DNA from 4 places in the Streptomyces sp. NPDC048521 genome. Region 3 is predicted to be linked to each of the others. Evidence: riboswitches for the same ligand, from Rfam matches in the RefSeq annotation. Region 3 holds a riboswitch; each other region holds the start of a gene.

Evidence for each region. Region 3 has a riboswitch for cyclic di-AMP ahead of ACGFRF_RS37095 (M23 family metallopeptidase). Riboswitches for the same ligand answer to the same signal wherever they lie in the genome.
Region 1: another riboswitch for cyclic di-AMP. It lies ahead of ACGFRF_RS35835 (peptidoglycan DD-metalloendopeptidase family protein); the one in region 3 lies ahead of ACGFRF_RS37095 (M23 family metallopeptidase).
Region 2: another riboswitch for cyclic di-AMP. It lies ahead of ACGFRF_RS12915 (transglycosylase family protein); the one in region 3 lies ahead of ACGFRF_RS37095 (M23 family metallopeptidase).
Region 4: another riboswitch for cyclic di-AMP. It lies ahead of ACGFRF_RS32030 (M23 family metallopeptidase); the one in region 3 lies ahead of ACGFRF_RS37095 (M23 family metallopeptidase).

Annotation. Positions count from the first base shown of each region.
Region 1 is NZ_JBICWR010000022.1:117,527-121,144, forward strand. It holds gene ACGFRF_RS35830 (SGNH/GDSL hydrolase family protein) at 340-1,125, opposite strand; gene ACGFRF_RS35835 (peptidoglycan DD-metalloendopeptidase family protein) at 1,384-2,304, opposite strand; cyclic di-AMP (ydaO/yuaA leader) riboswitch at 2,309-2,471, opposite strand; gene ACGFRF_RS35840 (alpha-galactosidase) at 2,774-3,618, opposite strand, start outside.
Region 2 is NZ_JBICWR010000004.1:431,153-434,770, forward strand. It holds gene ACGFRF_RS12905 (cytochrome P450) at 1-438, shown strand, start outside; gene ACGFRF_RS12910 (transglycosylase family protein) at 582-1,640, shown strand; cyclic di-AMP (ydaO/yuaA leader) riboswitch at 1,823-1,995, shown strand; gene ACGFRF_RS12915 (transglycosylase family protein) at 2,000-2,710, shown strand; gene eno (phosphopyruvate hydratase) at 3,049-3,618, shown strand, end outside.
Region 3 is NZ_JBICWR010000025.1:22,820-26,437, forward strand. It holds gene ACGFRF_RS37090 (aldo/keto reductase) at 1-277, opposite strand, end outside; gene ACGFRF_RS37095 (M23 family metallopeptidase) at 372-1,403, opposite strand; cyclic di-AMP (ydaO/yuaA leader) riboswitch at 1,411-1,579, opposite strand; gene ACGFRF_RS37100 (PP2C family protein-serine/threonine phosphatase) at 1,814-2,995, opposite strand; tRNA gene ACGFRF_RS37105 (tRNA-Met) at 3,195-3,268, opposite strand; gene ACGFRF_RS37110 (dihydrofolate reductase family protein) at 3,358-3,618, opposite strand, start outside.
Region 4 is NZ_JBICWR010000017.1:118,712-122,329, forward strand. It holds gene ACGFRF_RS32020 (M16 family metallopeptidase) at 1-294, shown strand, start outside; gene ACGFRF_RS32025 (M16 family metallopeptidase) at 291-1,679, shown strand; cyclic di-AMP (ydaO/yuaA leader) riboswitch at 1,890-2,050, shown strand; gene ACGFRF_RS32030 (M23 family metallopeptidase) at 2,063-2,818, shown strand; gene ACGFRF_RS32035 (GntR family transcriptional regulator) at 3,017-3,618, shown strand, end outside.

The sequences.
Region 1 (3,618 bases), on a different contig from region 3:
TGATCGCACCCGGTACCACGCGGCCGCCCCGCCGACCGACTGAGCCGTGGCTCGGGGCACCGACCGGACACGGCCGTGGCAGGGAGCGGGACGTGGCCTCGAACGCCGCCGGACACGGCCCCGGCTCCGAGTGACGGAACGCCGGTCGGACACGGCCTGTGGCTCGGAGGGGGGCCGGACACGGCCGTGGCAGGGAGCGGGACGTGACCTCGAACGCCACCGGACACGGCCCCGGCTCCGAGTGACGGAACGCCGGTCGGACACGGCCTGTGGCTCGGGGGGGCGGATGTGGCCGTGCCCCGGGCCGCGGTTTGGGCGGTCCGGGGCAGGGGCGGGGCGTCAGGCCACGGAGGCGATGCGCATCTTGATGTCGTCCGGCGACAGGGTGCCCTTCGCCGTCACATGGTCACCGGACGACTCGCCACGCAGCCGTCGGCCGATCCACGGGACGAGGTACTCGCGGGCCCACTGGACGTCGTCGCGGCGGACCTCAAGGGTGCCCCGGGGCGGCAGCGGCGGCCACGGCTGCTCCGGGTCGGCCGGGATCTCGAGCCCGAGGACCTGTCCGGCGCGCAGCGCCACGCGCGTGTGCCCCTCGGGCGAGAGGTGGAGCCGGTCGTTGTCCCAGGCCCGGCGGTCCTGCACGGACTTGAGGGACCACAGGTCCAGCACGGGGCAGCCGTACCGGTCGGCGATGGCGCGGACGTGCCCGTTGTACGTGGCGATCTTGCCGCGCAGGTGCTTGAGCACGGGCACGCCCCGGGTGTCGAAGCCGGTCGTCACCATCACCGTGCCCGCGACCTCGGTCAACCTGGCCACGGCACGCTCGAACCGCTCGGCCACCTCGTCCGGATCGGTGCCGGGGCGGATGATGTCGTTGCCGCCCGCACAGAAGGAGACGAGGTCCGGGGCCAGTTCGACGGCCTTCGGGAGTTGGTCCGCCACGATCTGGTCCAGCAGCTTCCCGCGCACGGCGAGGTTGGTGTACTGGAAGTCGCCCTCGGGACGCCGGTCGGCGAGGAGTACCGCGAACCGGTCCGCCCAGCCCACGAACGCCCCGTCGGGACCGGGGTCGCCGACGCCCTCGGTGAAGCTGTCCCCCACCGCCACGTACGACCCGATCACTGATCTGTTGTCATTCTTCGAATCGTCTGCCACGTCGGACCATGATTCACCTTCGGATGTGACTTACGCGACCGTAGGCGGGGGTTGACGAACGGTGAGATGAGACACCCTTAAATAGTTTGCCAAGCCAGGAATAGGCATGCGGTCGGGCACGTTGAGGTGTGATCGTCATGCGGACACACCGAAGGCCGGACCCGGGGATCGTGGGTCCGGCCTTCGGAGGCGTGTCAGGCAGGGGGCTTCGGGCGAGGCGGTTGCTCAGCCGACGGGGACGCCGTGCTGGCGGAGGTAGCCGAGCGGGTCGATGTCGGAGCCGTAGTTGGGCGTGGTGCGGATCTCGAAGTGCAGGTGCGGGCCGGTCACGTTGCCGGTGGCGCCGGACAGGCCGATCTGCCGGCCCGCGGTCACGGTCTGGCCGGCCGAGACGGAGAGCTGCGAGAGGTGGGCGTACTGGGCGTAGTAGCCGTCGTCGAGCTTGATGACGACCTGGTTGCCGTAGGCACCGCCCCAGCCCGCCGAGACGACCGTGCCCGCGCCGACGGCCTTGAGGGAGGTGCCGGTCGGGACGACGAAGTCGACGCCGGTGTGGTAGCCGCTGGACCACATGCTGCCGGCCACGTGGTAGCCGGTGCCGACGGTCGCGCCGGCCACCGGGAGGGTGAAGCCGGTGGCGGTGGTGGTCGACGCGGTGGAGCCGGACCACTCGGCCGGGGCCGCCTGCGCCTGGGTGGGCTTCGAGGCGGCCGAGGACTGCGTCGTGACCGCGGAGCGCTGCGGGGCGGCAGGCTCGGTGCCGGTCTGCGCGGCCTTCTTGCCGAGCGTGAGCTCGAGGCCCGGGTGGATCAGCGCCGGGTCGGCACCGATGGCCTGCCGGTTGTCCTCGTAGAGCTGGTGCCAGCCGCCGCTGACGTGCTGCTGGTCCGCGATCGCCGCGAGGCAGTCGCCGGACTTCACCGTGTAGGTGCGCACCGTCGACTCCGGCTGCGTGGCGGCCTTCTTCACCGTGGCCGGCAGGGCCTGCACGGCCTTTCCGGCCACGGATGGCGCCGGGGTGGCGGCGTGCGCTCCGGTGGCCCCGATGAGCGGGAGGGCCAGCGCGGCGCCACCGGTTCCGGCGACGGCGATGGAGCGGGAAAAACGCGGGGTCTTGGGACGTCGGTGCTTACCCTTCGCGGGCATGGCGCATTCCTCTCCGACGCCTGCGAGGTCAGCTGTCGGGTTCGGGCTGGAGCTGCCCGGCCGCGCGGTGCGCGACTTCACCCCTAGCCTGTCGCGGAGACCGGACAGGCAGTCGTACCTGGTGGGTCCCCCGCTCCTGCCGTATGCGGGTCAAGTGTGTGGGGACTCCGGGCGGCGGCAGGATTCGGCGTTCCGTCCGGATGGGTGGTGAACGTAAGCGAGCGAGCCGCACCGAAACAAGCGGCGGGTTCCCGCGGTTCGCATTTCCGAAGATCGAAGACGGAAATACGCGGTCACCCACCGTGAATTCCTGCCGCGCGCACTCCGCAATTCCCCTTTTCCGCAGGAGAATTACGTGGACATGACGGACGACGCTCGGTCACCGATATGACGCTCCTCACGCGCCGTCCCGCCATAGGTCCTTGTTCCGCGGCCAGTTGGAACGAAGACGCCAATTCGGATAGAAGGCTCAGATGCGGCGCAAACGGCAAACCATTGCATCCAGGTCGCCCTTCAGTCCGGTGCGCAACCCGTGGTGCAGCAGGACGGCCCCTCGATACGTTTCGCCCGTTTCGCGGCATTCATACGATGCTGTCGGGTCGAGTCCGCGCAGCCGTACCGCGGGCACCGGCTCGCCGTAGCTCTGCGCCTGCAGCCAGGCGAGGACCACCGCCTCGTCGCCGAGGACGTACTGGACGGCGCTCAGACCGCCCGCGGGGGGCCGCAGCCGGTACAGCTCGCCGCGCTGGACGACCGGGCGGATCTCCTTGTACAGCTCCACCCATCGCCGCGCCTCCGCCAACTCCTCCGCGCTCCACCGCGTGAGGTCGCCGCCGACCCCCAGGACACCGGCCATGGCGCTGACGAAGCGGAAACGCAGCGAACTGACCCGGCCGTTGAGCTGGGTGTTCGGGCTGTCGGTGACCCAGGCGGCCATGACCCGCGCGGGGTGGATCTGGGTGAAGCCGTGCTGGATGGCGAGCCGGTCCAGCGGGTCGGTGTTGTCGGAGGTCCACACCTGGTCGGTGCGGCTCATCACCCCGAGGTCGATCCGGCCGCCACCGCCCGAGCAGGATTCGAAGGCGACCTGGGGGTGCGCCGCGCGCAGCCGGTCCAGCAGGGCGTACAGGGCCCGGACGTGGTCGACCCACAGGCGCTGCGGGTACGGCTCACCGGGCCAGCCGGCGTCGGTGAAGCAGCGGTTGAAGTCCCACTTGACGTAGTCGATCGGGGCGCTGGAGAGCAGGGCGTCCAGCTGCTCCCACAGGTACTCCTGGACGTCCTCGCGGGCGAGGTTGAGAACGAGCTGATTGC
Region 2 (3,618 bases), on a different contig from region 3:
ACGGGCCTGCTGGCGACCGGCGTGGAGGAACTGCTCCGTTTCGACGGGCCGGTGGAGCTGGCCACCTGGCGGTTCGCCACCGAACCGCTCACCATCGGCGGGCAGGACATCACGCCGGGCGACCCGGTGCTCGTCGTGCTCGCCGCCGCCGACCGGGACCCGGAGCGGTTCGCCGACCCGGACGTGCTGGACCTCGCCCGCCGCGACAACCAGCACCTCGGCTACGGCCACGGCATCCACTACTGCCTCGGCGCGCCGCTCGCCCGGCTGGAGGGACAGACCGCGCTCGCCACCCTGCTCACCCGCCTGCCCGACCTGCGGCTCGCCGTGGACCCGGCGGAGCTGCGCCGGCGCGGCGGACTCATCATGCGCGGCCTGCGCACCCTGCCCGTGGAGTTCACTCCGGTACCCGACGGGGTCGTGAAACCGCAAACATGACAGGCGCTCAACTCTGTGATCTTCACGTGATCTGCGCGGCATGAACTTGTGACAAGTGATCGTCTGCCGATACGTTCACCCATCAGCGCGGCGACAGGCTCCATCCGCCGCGCCGGTCCTGCTGTCGCACGAAAGGCTTCCGCATGCTCTCCGGGAACGGTCGTCACCGTCGCCCCCGTCAGGCTCCGGCCCTCCTCGTCGCGGCCGGAGTGACCGGCTCGGCCATCGCCATCCCCCTGCTCGGCGCCGCGAGCGCCAACGCGGCCGACGGCACCACGTGGGACAAGGTGGCCGAGTGCGAGAGCGGCGGTTCCTGGAGCGCGAACACCGGCAACGGGTACTACGGCGGCCTGCAGATCTCGCAGGACGACTGGGACGAGTACGGCGGCGGTCAGTACGCCGACAGCGCCGACCAGGCCAGCCGTTCGCAGCAGATCGCCGTCGCCGAGAAGATCCTCGCCGACCGGGGCACCACCCCGTGGGCCACCTGCGCCCTGCTGTCGGGCCTGACGTCGAACTCCGGCTCCCTGGACGTCGACACGGGGGTCGGCGGCTCCGGTGACACCGGCGGTTCGAGCGACTCGCCCGGATCGGCCGACAACTCCGACTCGTCCGGTCTGCCGGATTCGTCGTCGTCCTCCGGCCCCGGTTCCCCCTCCCCCTCCGGTTCTCATCCCGGCTCGGGCTCCTCCACCGGTTCGGCCGGTACGCCGTCCTCCGGTGCGAGCAAGGGCGCGGACGCCACCACGGACCCCGGTGCGGACGCCGGCTCCACCGGAACCAAAGCCCCCAAGTCCGACAAGTCCGCCTCGCCCGACACCGGAAACCCGCAGGGAAGCGGCAGCGCGCCCACCGTTACCCCTAGCGTGCCCAACCAGGACAATCCCCAGCAGAGCGCCGGTTCCTGGAGCCTGGTCGACACCGGCGCCCTCACCGGCGGCGGACGCCACCGGGGGGACAGTGCGGACGAAGGCGTGACAAACGGTCAGAACGCCGCGTCGTCCGGCCGCCACGCCTCCCGTGAATCGGGCACCTACACCGTGCGCGAGGGCGACTCGCTCGCCTCCATCGCCGACTCCCTTGAGGTCGACGGCGGATGGCGCGCGCTCTACGCCCAGAACAAGAAGGCCATCGGCGCCGACCCGAGCAGCATCACCGCCGGTCAGACCCTGGACGTCGGTGCCGAAACGGGCGGCGAGTAGCGGGAGTTGGCGCCCCGATTCGCGGCTGATGTCCGATTTGGCGAAAGTGTGGGATGAGTCTCAGAAGCCCTGATCGTCTTTGAAATTGCGCCGATCGCCTGTCTACGGTCGGGACCGCTCGTCACCACGAGCCCCGGCAGCCGCAACGCCGAATCCTGCCAGCGGTTGCCCGGGAACAGTCGTCGCGTCAAGCGCCGTAGGCAGGAGCGGGGGACCCAAGGTAAGCGCCGGAACCAGCAGTTGAGCTGGCACCGGCTAGGGGTGGAGCCGCACCTCGCGCAAGCGGGAGTGCGGCCGGGCAACTCAACCGGCCCGAACCCGACAGCTCACCTCGCAGGCGTCGGTGAGGGGATCGATCCATGCTGTTTTCCGGCAAGGGCAAGCACCGTCGTCCGTCCAAGGCCACCCGCGCCATCGCTCTCGCCGGTGTCACCGGCGCCGCCGTCGCCGCCCCGCTGATGGCGGCCGGCAACGCCTCCGCCGCCACCGCCTCCCAGTGGGACGCGGTCGCCCAGTGCGAGTCCGGCGGCAACTGGTCCATCAACACCGGCAACGGCTACTACGGCGGTCTGCAGTTCTCCGCCTCCACCTGGGCCGCGTACGGCGGCACGCAGTACGCCGGCACCGCCGACAAGGCCTCCAAGGCGCAGCAGATCGCCGTCGCCGAGAAGGTCCTCGCCGCCCAGGGCAAGGGCGCCTGGCCGGTCTGCGGCACGGGCCTGTCGAGCACCCCCTACAACGGCTCCGCCCCGACGACCCCCTCGTCGAGCGGCAGCACCACCACCCGCTCCACCGACCAGCAGGCCGCCTCCCGCTCCGCCGAGCGTCCGGCCGCCTCGCGCTCCGCCGAGCGTCCGGCCGCGTCCGCGAGCAAGACCGTCACCACCCCGACCGGCAAGAAGGTCAAGAAGGGCGACGGCGAGTACAAGGTCGCCACCGGCGACACCCTCAGCTCCATCGCCGAGAAGCAGGGCGTCAAGGGCGGCTGGGAAAAGCTGTTCCAGCTGAACAAGGACATCGTCGAGGACGCCGACCTCATCTTCCCGGGCCAGCAGCTGCACCTCAAGTGACGCCTGGCGCCCACGCGAACCACAGCGCCCTCACCTCCCCGGCCCGCACACGAAAGGCCTCGTGAGGGCCACCCCCCGTCCCCACGGGCTCCCCGCCCCGGTGCGTGTTCCCCCGTACGCACCGGGGCGGGGTTCTGTCGTTTCCCGGCTGTTCGGCGGGACCTCATCCGCACGCCCCTTTGTTCCGCGGGTGAACAATGGGTACCGTCTGCGTGTCCCTCCCTGTCCACGGGACGGTCGGTCGCTGGCCGACGCCCCGCGGACGGTTAGGCTCTAGTCGCAAGGCACAGCCGTAAGGCAGCCAGCCCCGCACTTCCAGCGTCACATCCAAGAAGGAGATGCTCGTGCCGTCCATCGACGTCGTCGTAGCCCGGGAAATCCTGGACTCCCGAGGCAACCCCACGGTCGAGGTCGAGGTCGGCCTCGACGACGGCAGCACGGGTCGTGCCGCCGTCCCGTCCGGCGCCTCCACCGGCGCCTTCGAGGCCATCGAGCTGCGCGACGGTGACCCCAACCGCTACCAGGGCAAGGGCGTCGAGAAGGCCGTCCTCGCCGTCATCGAGCAGATCGGCCCGGAGCTGGTCGGCTACGACGCCACCGAGCAGCGCCTGATCGACCAGGCGATGTTCGACCTGGACGCCACCGACAACAAGGGCTCCCTCGGCGCCAACGCCATCCTCGGCGTCTCCCTGGCCGTCGCCCACGCCGCCTCCGAGGCGTCCGACCTGCCGCTCTTCCGCTACCTGGGCGGCCCGAACGCGCACCTGCTGCCGGTGCCGATGATGAACATCCTGAACGGCGGCTCGCACGCCGACTCCAACGTGGACATCCAGGAGTTCATGATCGCCCCGATCGGCGCGGAGTCGTTCTCCGAGGCGCTGCGCTGGGGCACCGAGGTCTACCACACG
Region 3 (3,618 bases):
GGTGCTGGCTGACCTTGGTCGCGATGACGACGTCGTCGCGGTTGTCGCGGGCCTTGACCCACTTGCCGATGATCGTCTCGGACTCGCCGCCCTGGTTGCCCTCGCCCCAGGCGCTGTAGCTGTCGGCGGTGTCGATGAAGTTGCCGCCGGCCGCCGCGTAGGCGTCGAGGACGGCGAAGGAGGTCTCCTCGTCGGCGGTCCAGCCGAAGACGTTGCCGCCGAGGGAGAGGGGGAAGACCTCGAGGTCGGAGGAGCCGAGTGTGCGCAGAGAAGTCATGCTCCACGTCAACGCCGACGGCGGATGATCGCATTCCGCCGTCGGCGCCAAGTTCACGCAAAGGGGTGCCCCCGCGGGCTCCCTGAGGGGCGTGTCAGGGGTTGAGGCCCTTGTCCCGCAGCCAGGCCATCGGGTCGATGCCGGTGGACTGGCCGCCCGGGTGGACCTCCAGGTGCAGGTGCGGGCCGGTGACGTTGCCGGTGGCGCCGACGCGGCCGATGACGTCACCGGTGGAGACCTTCTGGCCCACGGAGACGCTGATCGAGGACTGGTGGCAGAACCACACCTCGGTGCCGTCGTCGAGGGTGAGGACCGTGCGGTAGCCGTAGGAGCCGGCCCAGCCGGCCTGGGTGATCGTGCCGCTGTGGACGGCCTTGATGAGGGTGCCCGTGGGGGCGGCGAAGTCGAGGCCGGTGTGGTAGCCGGAGGACCACATCGAGCCGGCCTGGCCGAACGTCGAGGTGAGCGTGTACGAGGACGTCGGCAGCGCGTACTGCTTGGCCAGCTCGGCCAGCCGCTTGGCCTCGGCGGCCTTCTCGGCGTCGGCCTCCGCCTTCTCCTTGGCGGCGGCGGCCTTGGCGGCGGCTTCCTTCTCCGCCTTGGCCGCGGCGTCCGCGGTCTGCTTCTCGGCGGCGGCGAGCACGGCGGCGGTGGCCTTGCTGTCGGCCTTGGTCTGCTGCTGCTCGGCCTGGGCCATGATCCGGTTGCGCAGGGTCTCACCCGCGTCGGCGTGCTGCTCGGCGTCGGCGGAGGTCACGCCGACGCCGCTGAGCGCGGTGGTGGTGGCCTCGGGCGCCGGGGAGGAGGTGTCCTCGAAGAGCGAGCCGACGGAGGGCAGGTCCGGCAGGGAGATGGAGACCGGCGGCTTGCCGGTGTTGGCGCTGGCCATGCCGCCCGCGCCGACCGCGGCGATCACGCCGACGCCGAGGACGGTGGAGCTGCGGGCGAATCCGCCGCGCTGCTTGGCGACGCGGTGGCGGCCGCGGACCGGGGCGAGGGAGTCCTCGGTGGGGTTCCACTCCTCCCAGGGGCCCTCCTCGGCGCGGTAGGAACCGTAACCGAAGGTCTCGGTCCCGGCTTGTGCCGGTATGTACGGGGCTTCTGGGGCAGGCCGGTTGGACGCCACGCAGGCGTACTCCTTTCCTTCCTCCGCCTACCGGGTTAGCTGACGGGTTCGGAGCAGGAAGGTCTCCTACGCGCGTATACCGGGCGTGGACTCAGCGAGTCCACGTCGGTGTCCGCGTGATTCACCCCAAGGTGGTGGTTCCCCGGTTCCCTTGCGGGATTCGGCGCGTGCGCACGGAGCCGCCTCTGGTGACGGCTGGGACGACCGCGCTGCGTTATCGAACGTTAATAGACGTGCCAGGCACTTTCCAAGCCGTTCGGCTTGATCGTTAACGTTTCCGGCCGTGGACTTACCCGTCAGGACCCCTGCAAACCGGGCGAGTTGGCCGCGGTTCAGGAGTCACAGAAGTTTTGATGGTGACTCAGATGTTATGCGGACGGCGGTCGCCCGGTCACCCTCGGTGAGGGCGCTCAGGGCTGCCGTACGGCGAGGAGCGCCATGTCGTCCGTCATCCCGCCGCCGGAGTGCCGCCGCACCTCCTCTGCGAGTCGGCCGAGCAGCGCGCCGGGACCGGGGAAGGTGCGTCCGGCGAGCCGCCGTTCGGGTTCGTAGAACCGGCCGTGGGCGTCCCGGGCCTCGGACAGTCCGTCGGTGTAGAGCAGCAGGGTGGCCCCGCTCGGGAAGTCGGCCTCCAGTGCCCGGTCGGGCCACATGCCGAGGTCGGCCATGCCGAGCGGCAGCGCCGGCTCGGGCGCGGTCAGGGTGCGCAGGGTGCCGTCGGCGTGCAGCAGCAGTGGGGCCGGATGGCCGCGGTTGACGATGCGTACGACGCCGTCGCCGTGCGGGAGTTCGGCGAGGACGGCGGTGGTGAAGCCCTCGAACGCGTCGATGCCGTCCCGCCGGGTGCCCTCGCGGGCCAGTGCCCGCTCCAGCCGCTCGGCGACCGCCTCCAGCGTGGGTTCCTGCTCGGCCGCCTCCCGGAACGCCCCGATCAGCACAGCGACGGCGGCGACCGCGCCCAGGCCCTTGCCGCGCACGTCCCCGACGACCAGCCGGACGCCGTACGGGCTGTCCTGCACCGCGTAGAGGTCGCCGCCGATGAACGCGTCCTGGCGTGCCGCCTCGTAGCAGGCGGCGATCTCGAAGCCGCCGATGCGCGCGGCGGGCTCGGGCAGGACGGCCCGCTGGGCGGCCTCGGCGATCTCCCGGGCGGAGGCGAGCCGCCGGTCGCCGAGGCGGACCACGCGGTTGATGGCGACGGCCAGCAGGGCGACCGTGGCCACGGTGACCACGTCGGTGACGGTGGCCACGGCCGGGTGCGCGCCGGCCCGGGCGTGCACGGCGTAGGCGGCGGCGAGTGCCACGAGGCCGGTCAGGACGGTGGTGCGCAGCGAGGCCAGTGGGGCGGCGATCAGCGGGGCGGCGGTGAAGAACGGGACGGCGGTGAAGTCCTCGGGGGTGAGCAGTCCGTAGAGGACGCCGCCGGCGACGAGGAGGGCGGGGAGGGTCCGGGCCAGGGCGCGCGGGCTCGGGCGGCGGGTCCCGCGCACCGGTGCCGGCTCGTCGCCGAGCCCCGGGTCGGGCACGGGGTCGCCGGGGAGCCGGCCACCCGCCCTGGCGTACGTGTTCTGCTCCACCTCACCAGGGCGCACCGCTTGTCTCCCACGTGTCCGACGTACGTCCAGGTTTGCGGGCAGGGGGGCGCGGGGCGACCGCTGTGGACCGACCGGATGACCGGCTGTGACGTATGCCACTCGACAGAAATCCAGGACATCCCGGGAACCCGTGAGTGTCCCGGGAAAACGCTCAGGGCCGGAATCCGTGAACTGGATTCCGGCCCTGAGCCTTCAGTAGCGGGGACAGGATTTGAACCTGCGACCTCTGGGTTATGAGCCCAGCGAGCTACCGAGCTGCTCCACCCCGCGTCGTTGTGTCTCTACTGTACGCCATACGCAGGACGGATTGCACATCGCCTTCCCGCGGGCCCTGCTCGGCCCGGTTCCCGGGGGCCCTCTCAGCCCGGCAGGTGGGCGTTCGGGGCCTTGGCGAGCGCCTCGAACTCCGGGAGTACGACCACCTCGGCTCCCCCGTCGCGCAGCACGGCCGTCCCGTCGGCCGCCGCGACGAAGGTGTCCGGCTCCCGCCAGGCGGTGACCACCCGGCGCACCCCGGCCCGCAGGATCAGCTCGGCGCAGGGCGCGGGGCGGGAGGCACGGCGGGCGCAGGGCTCCAGGCTGCTGTAGACCGTGGCACCGGCCAGCCTGGGATCGGCCCG
Region 4 (3,618 bases), on a different contig from region 3:
CGTGAGTGGCTGGACCGGCTCGGCACGGTCGCCGGCCGCGCCGACGAACTGTGCCGGTACGCCGTGCTGTTCGGCGACCCGCAGCTCGCCCTCACCGCCGTGCACCGCGTCCTCGAGGTGACCCCCGAGGAGGTCCAGGAGGTCGCCAAGGCCCGCCTGCGGCCCGACAACCGCGCGGTCCTCGTCTACGAGCCCAAGTCCCCGGAGGCCGTCGAGGACGCCGAGGTCCCGGAGGATCCGGAGCAGGAAGCGACCGTAGAGGCCGGTAACGAGAACGAGGAGACGGCCAAGTGACCCAGCTCGCCACGATGGACTTCCACCCCCAGCCGCAGCCGGGCGAGGCCAGGCCGTGGGCGTTCCCGGCCCCCGAGCGCGGCACGCTCGACAACGGTCTGACGGTGCTGCGCTGCCACCGCCCCGGCCAGCAGGTCGTCGCCGTCGAGGTGCTGCTCGACGCGCCCCTGGACGCCGAGCCGGCCGGCCTGGACGGCGTCGCCACGATCATGGCGCGAGCCTTCTCCGAAGGCACCGACAAGCACTCCGCCGAGGAGTTCGCGGCCGAGCTGGAGCGCGCGGGCGCCACGCTGGACGCGCACGCCGACCACCCCGGTGTCCGGCTCAGCCTGGAGGTCCCGGCCTCCCGCCTGGCCAAGGGCCTCGGACTGCTCGCCGACGCCCTGCGCGCCCCGGCCTTCGCCGAGAGCGAGGTGGAGCGGCTGGTCCGCAACCGCCTGGACGAGATCCCGCACGAGCTGGCCAACCCCTCCCGCCGGGCGGCCAAGGAACTCTCCAAGGAGCTGTTCCCGGCCGCCTCGCGCATGTCCCGCCCGCGGCAGGGCACCGAGGAGACCGTCGAGAAGATCGACGCGGGGGCGGTACGCGCCTTCTACGAGCGGTACGTACGCCCGGGCACGGCCACCGCGGTCGTGGTCGGCGACCTGACCGGGGCCGATCTGGACGCGCTGCTCGGCGACACCCTGGGCGCGTGGACCGGCACCCGGGGCGAGCCCCGGCCCGTGCCGCCGGTGACCGCCGACGACACCGGCCGCGTGGTCATCGTGGACCGGCCCGGCGCCGTCCAGACGCAGCTGCTCATCGGCCGGGTCGGCCCGGACCGGCACGACCGCGTCTGGCCCGCCCAGGTGCTCGGCACCTACTGCCTCGGCGGCACCCTCACCTCCCGCCTGGACCGCGTCCTGCGCGAGGAGAAGGGCTACACCTACGGTGTGCGTGCCTTCGGGCAGGTCCTCAGGTCCGCCCCGGACGGCACCGGTGCCTCGATGCTCGCCATCAGCGGCTCCGTGGACACCCCCAACACCGGCCCCGCGCTGGAGGACCTGTGGAAGGTGCTGCGCACCCTCGCGGCGGAGGGCCTGACCGACGCCGAGCGGGACGTCGCCGTGCAGAACCTGGTGGGTGTGGCGCCGCTGAAGTACGAGACCGCGGCGGCCGTCGCGAGCACCCTCGCCGACCAGGTCGAGCAGCACCTGCCCGACGACTTCCAGGCGACGCTGTACCAGCAGCTGGCCGCGACGGGCACGGTGGAGGCCACCGCGGCCGTCGTCAACGCCTTCCCGGTGGACCGGCTGGTGACCGTCCTCGTCGGTGACGCGGCTCAGATCAAGGCGCCGGTCGAGGCGCTGGGCATCGGCGAAGTCACCGTCGTCGCCGCGGAGTAGCGGCACGCGCGCGTGGGGCCCTGACGACCCGCGGGTCGTCAGGGCCCCACGCTGTTCCACCGGCTGCCCAGATGCCCGATTTGAGGCGGAGGTTGCCTGTCTGCCCTGTGGGATGCGCTACAAAAGCCCCGATCCGTTTGAGGATTGAAAGCAGGCTTTCGTAGCGTCATGCGGGCTGTTCGTCAGGCAGTGCGCCGCACCCGCGGCACCGGACAGCCATCGCCGAGTCCCCGTACGGCGCGAGCCAGGGGAGCCGGGGACCCACCGTCCCTGGGGTGAATCGGGTGCCCATGCGAGAGCGAGGGGGCCCGTAGGAGACCTTCCTGCTCCGAACCCGTCAGCTAACCCGGTAGGCGAGAGGGAAGGAAAGGACCAGCCACTTCATGGCGTTCATGTGCGCCACCGGGAAGCACCGCAAGCCCGGCCGGGTCAAGCGGACCACCGCTCAGGCGGCCGGTATCGCGGCCCTCACCACCACCGGTGTCATCGGCACCCTCGCCGTCTCGCCGGCGCTCGCCGCGGAGAACTCCCTGGAGCAGACCGGTCTCACGCCCGTCCTCGCCGCGAGCGACGACGTGGCCGAGCAGATCGACGCGCAGGCCGCCGCTCAGCAGCAGGCCGCCCAGGAGAAGGCGGCCGAGGAGGCCGCGGCCAAGGCGGCCGCCGAGAAGGTCAAGCAGGAGCGTGCGGCCCAGGCCCGCGCCGCCCGCGAGGCCGAGCGCAAGCGCCTGAACGCCTTCGTCGCCCCGATAGCGCACTCCTACGTCTCCACGGCCTACCAGGCCACCAGTTCCCTGTGGTCCTCCCGTTCGCACACCGGCGTCGACTTCCACGCCGCCAGCGGCACGTCCGTCCACGCGGTCGGCTCCGGCACCGTGGTCTCCGCCGGCTGGGGCGGCGCGTACGGCAACCAGATCGTGATCCGGATGGCCGACGGCATGTACACCCAGTACGGCCACCTGTCGTCCATCGGTGTCACCGTGGGCCAGAAGGTCACCCCGGGCCAGCAGATCGGCCTGTCCGGCGCGACCGGCAACGTCACCGGCCCGCACCTCCACTTCGAGGCCCGCACGACCCCCGACTACGGCTCGGACATCGACCCCGTCGCCTACCTCCGCAAGCACGGCGTGAACGTCTGACCCTCCGTCGCACGGCACCCGAAGCCCCGGCTCGCCGAGCCGGGGCTTTCGTCGTTTTTCGCGGTGTCCGCCGGGCCCGTTGTCCAAAAAATATGCATGGATTCCGGCCCGCCGTCGGAAATTACGGCTCATTGGAATAGAGTCACGGGACACACGTCCATCGTCGACGTTTCACGGGGATTAAGGCGGAGGTCGGTCATGCGTATTCCGGCGCACTCGGTGTGCACGGCGATCCGGGACGACATCGTCGCGGGTGTCTACGAGCGCGGCAGCCGCCTCACCGAGGAAGTCCTGGCCCGCCGCTACGGCGTCTCACGCGTCCCCGTCCGCGAGGCCCTGCGCACCCTGGAGGCGGAGGGCTTCGTGGTGACCCGCAGGCACGCGGGCGCGTGCGTGGCCGAACCCACCGAGCAGGAGGCCGCCGACCTGCTGGAGATGCGCATGCTCCTGGAACCGCTGGGCGCGGCGCGGGCCGCCCAGCGGCGCACGGAGGCCCACCTCAAGGTGCTGCGCGGCCTGGTCCGGCTGGGGCAGGAGCGGGCCAGGCGGGGCAACAGCGAGGATCTGCGCTCGCTGGGCGGCTGGTTCCACGAGACGCTCGCCCAGGCCTCCGGCAGCCCCTCGCTGACCTCGATGCTCACCCAGCTGCGCCACAAGATCGCCTGGATGTACGCGGTGGAGGCGCCGTCGAGCCCGCTGGAGGCCTGGGCGGAGCACGGCGCGATCGTGGACGCGGTGGCGCGCGGCGACGGTGAGCGCGCGCGGGCGGTCACGGCGCTGCACGCCGAGCGCGCGACGAG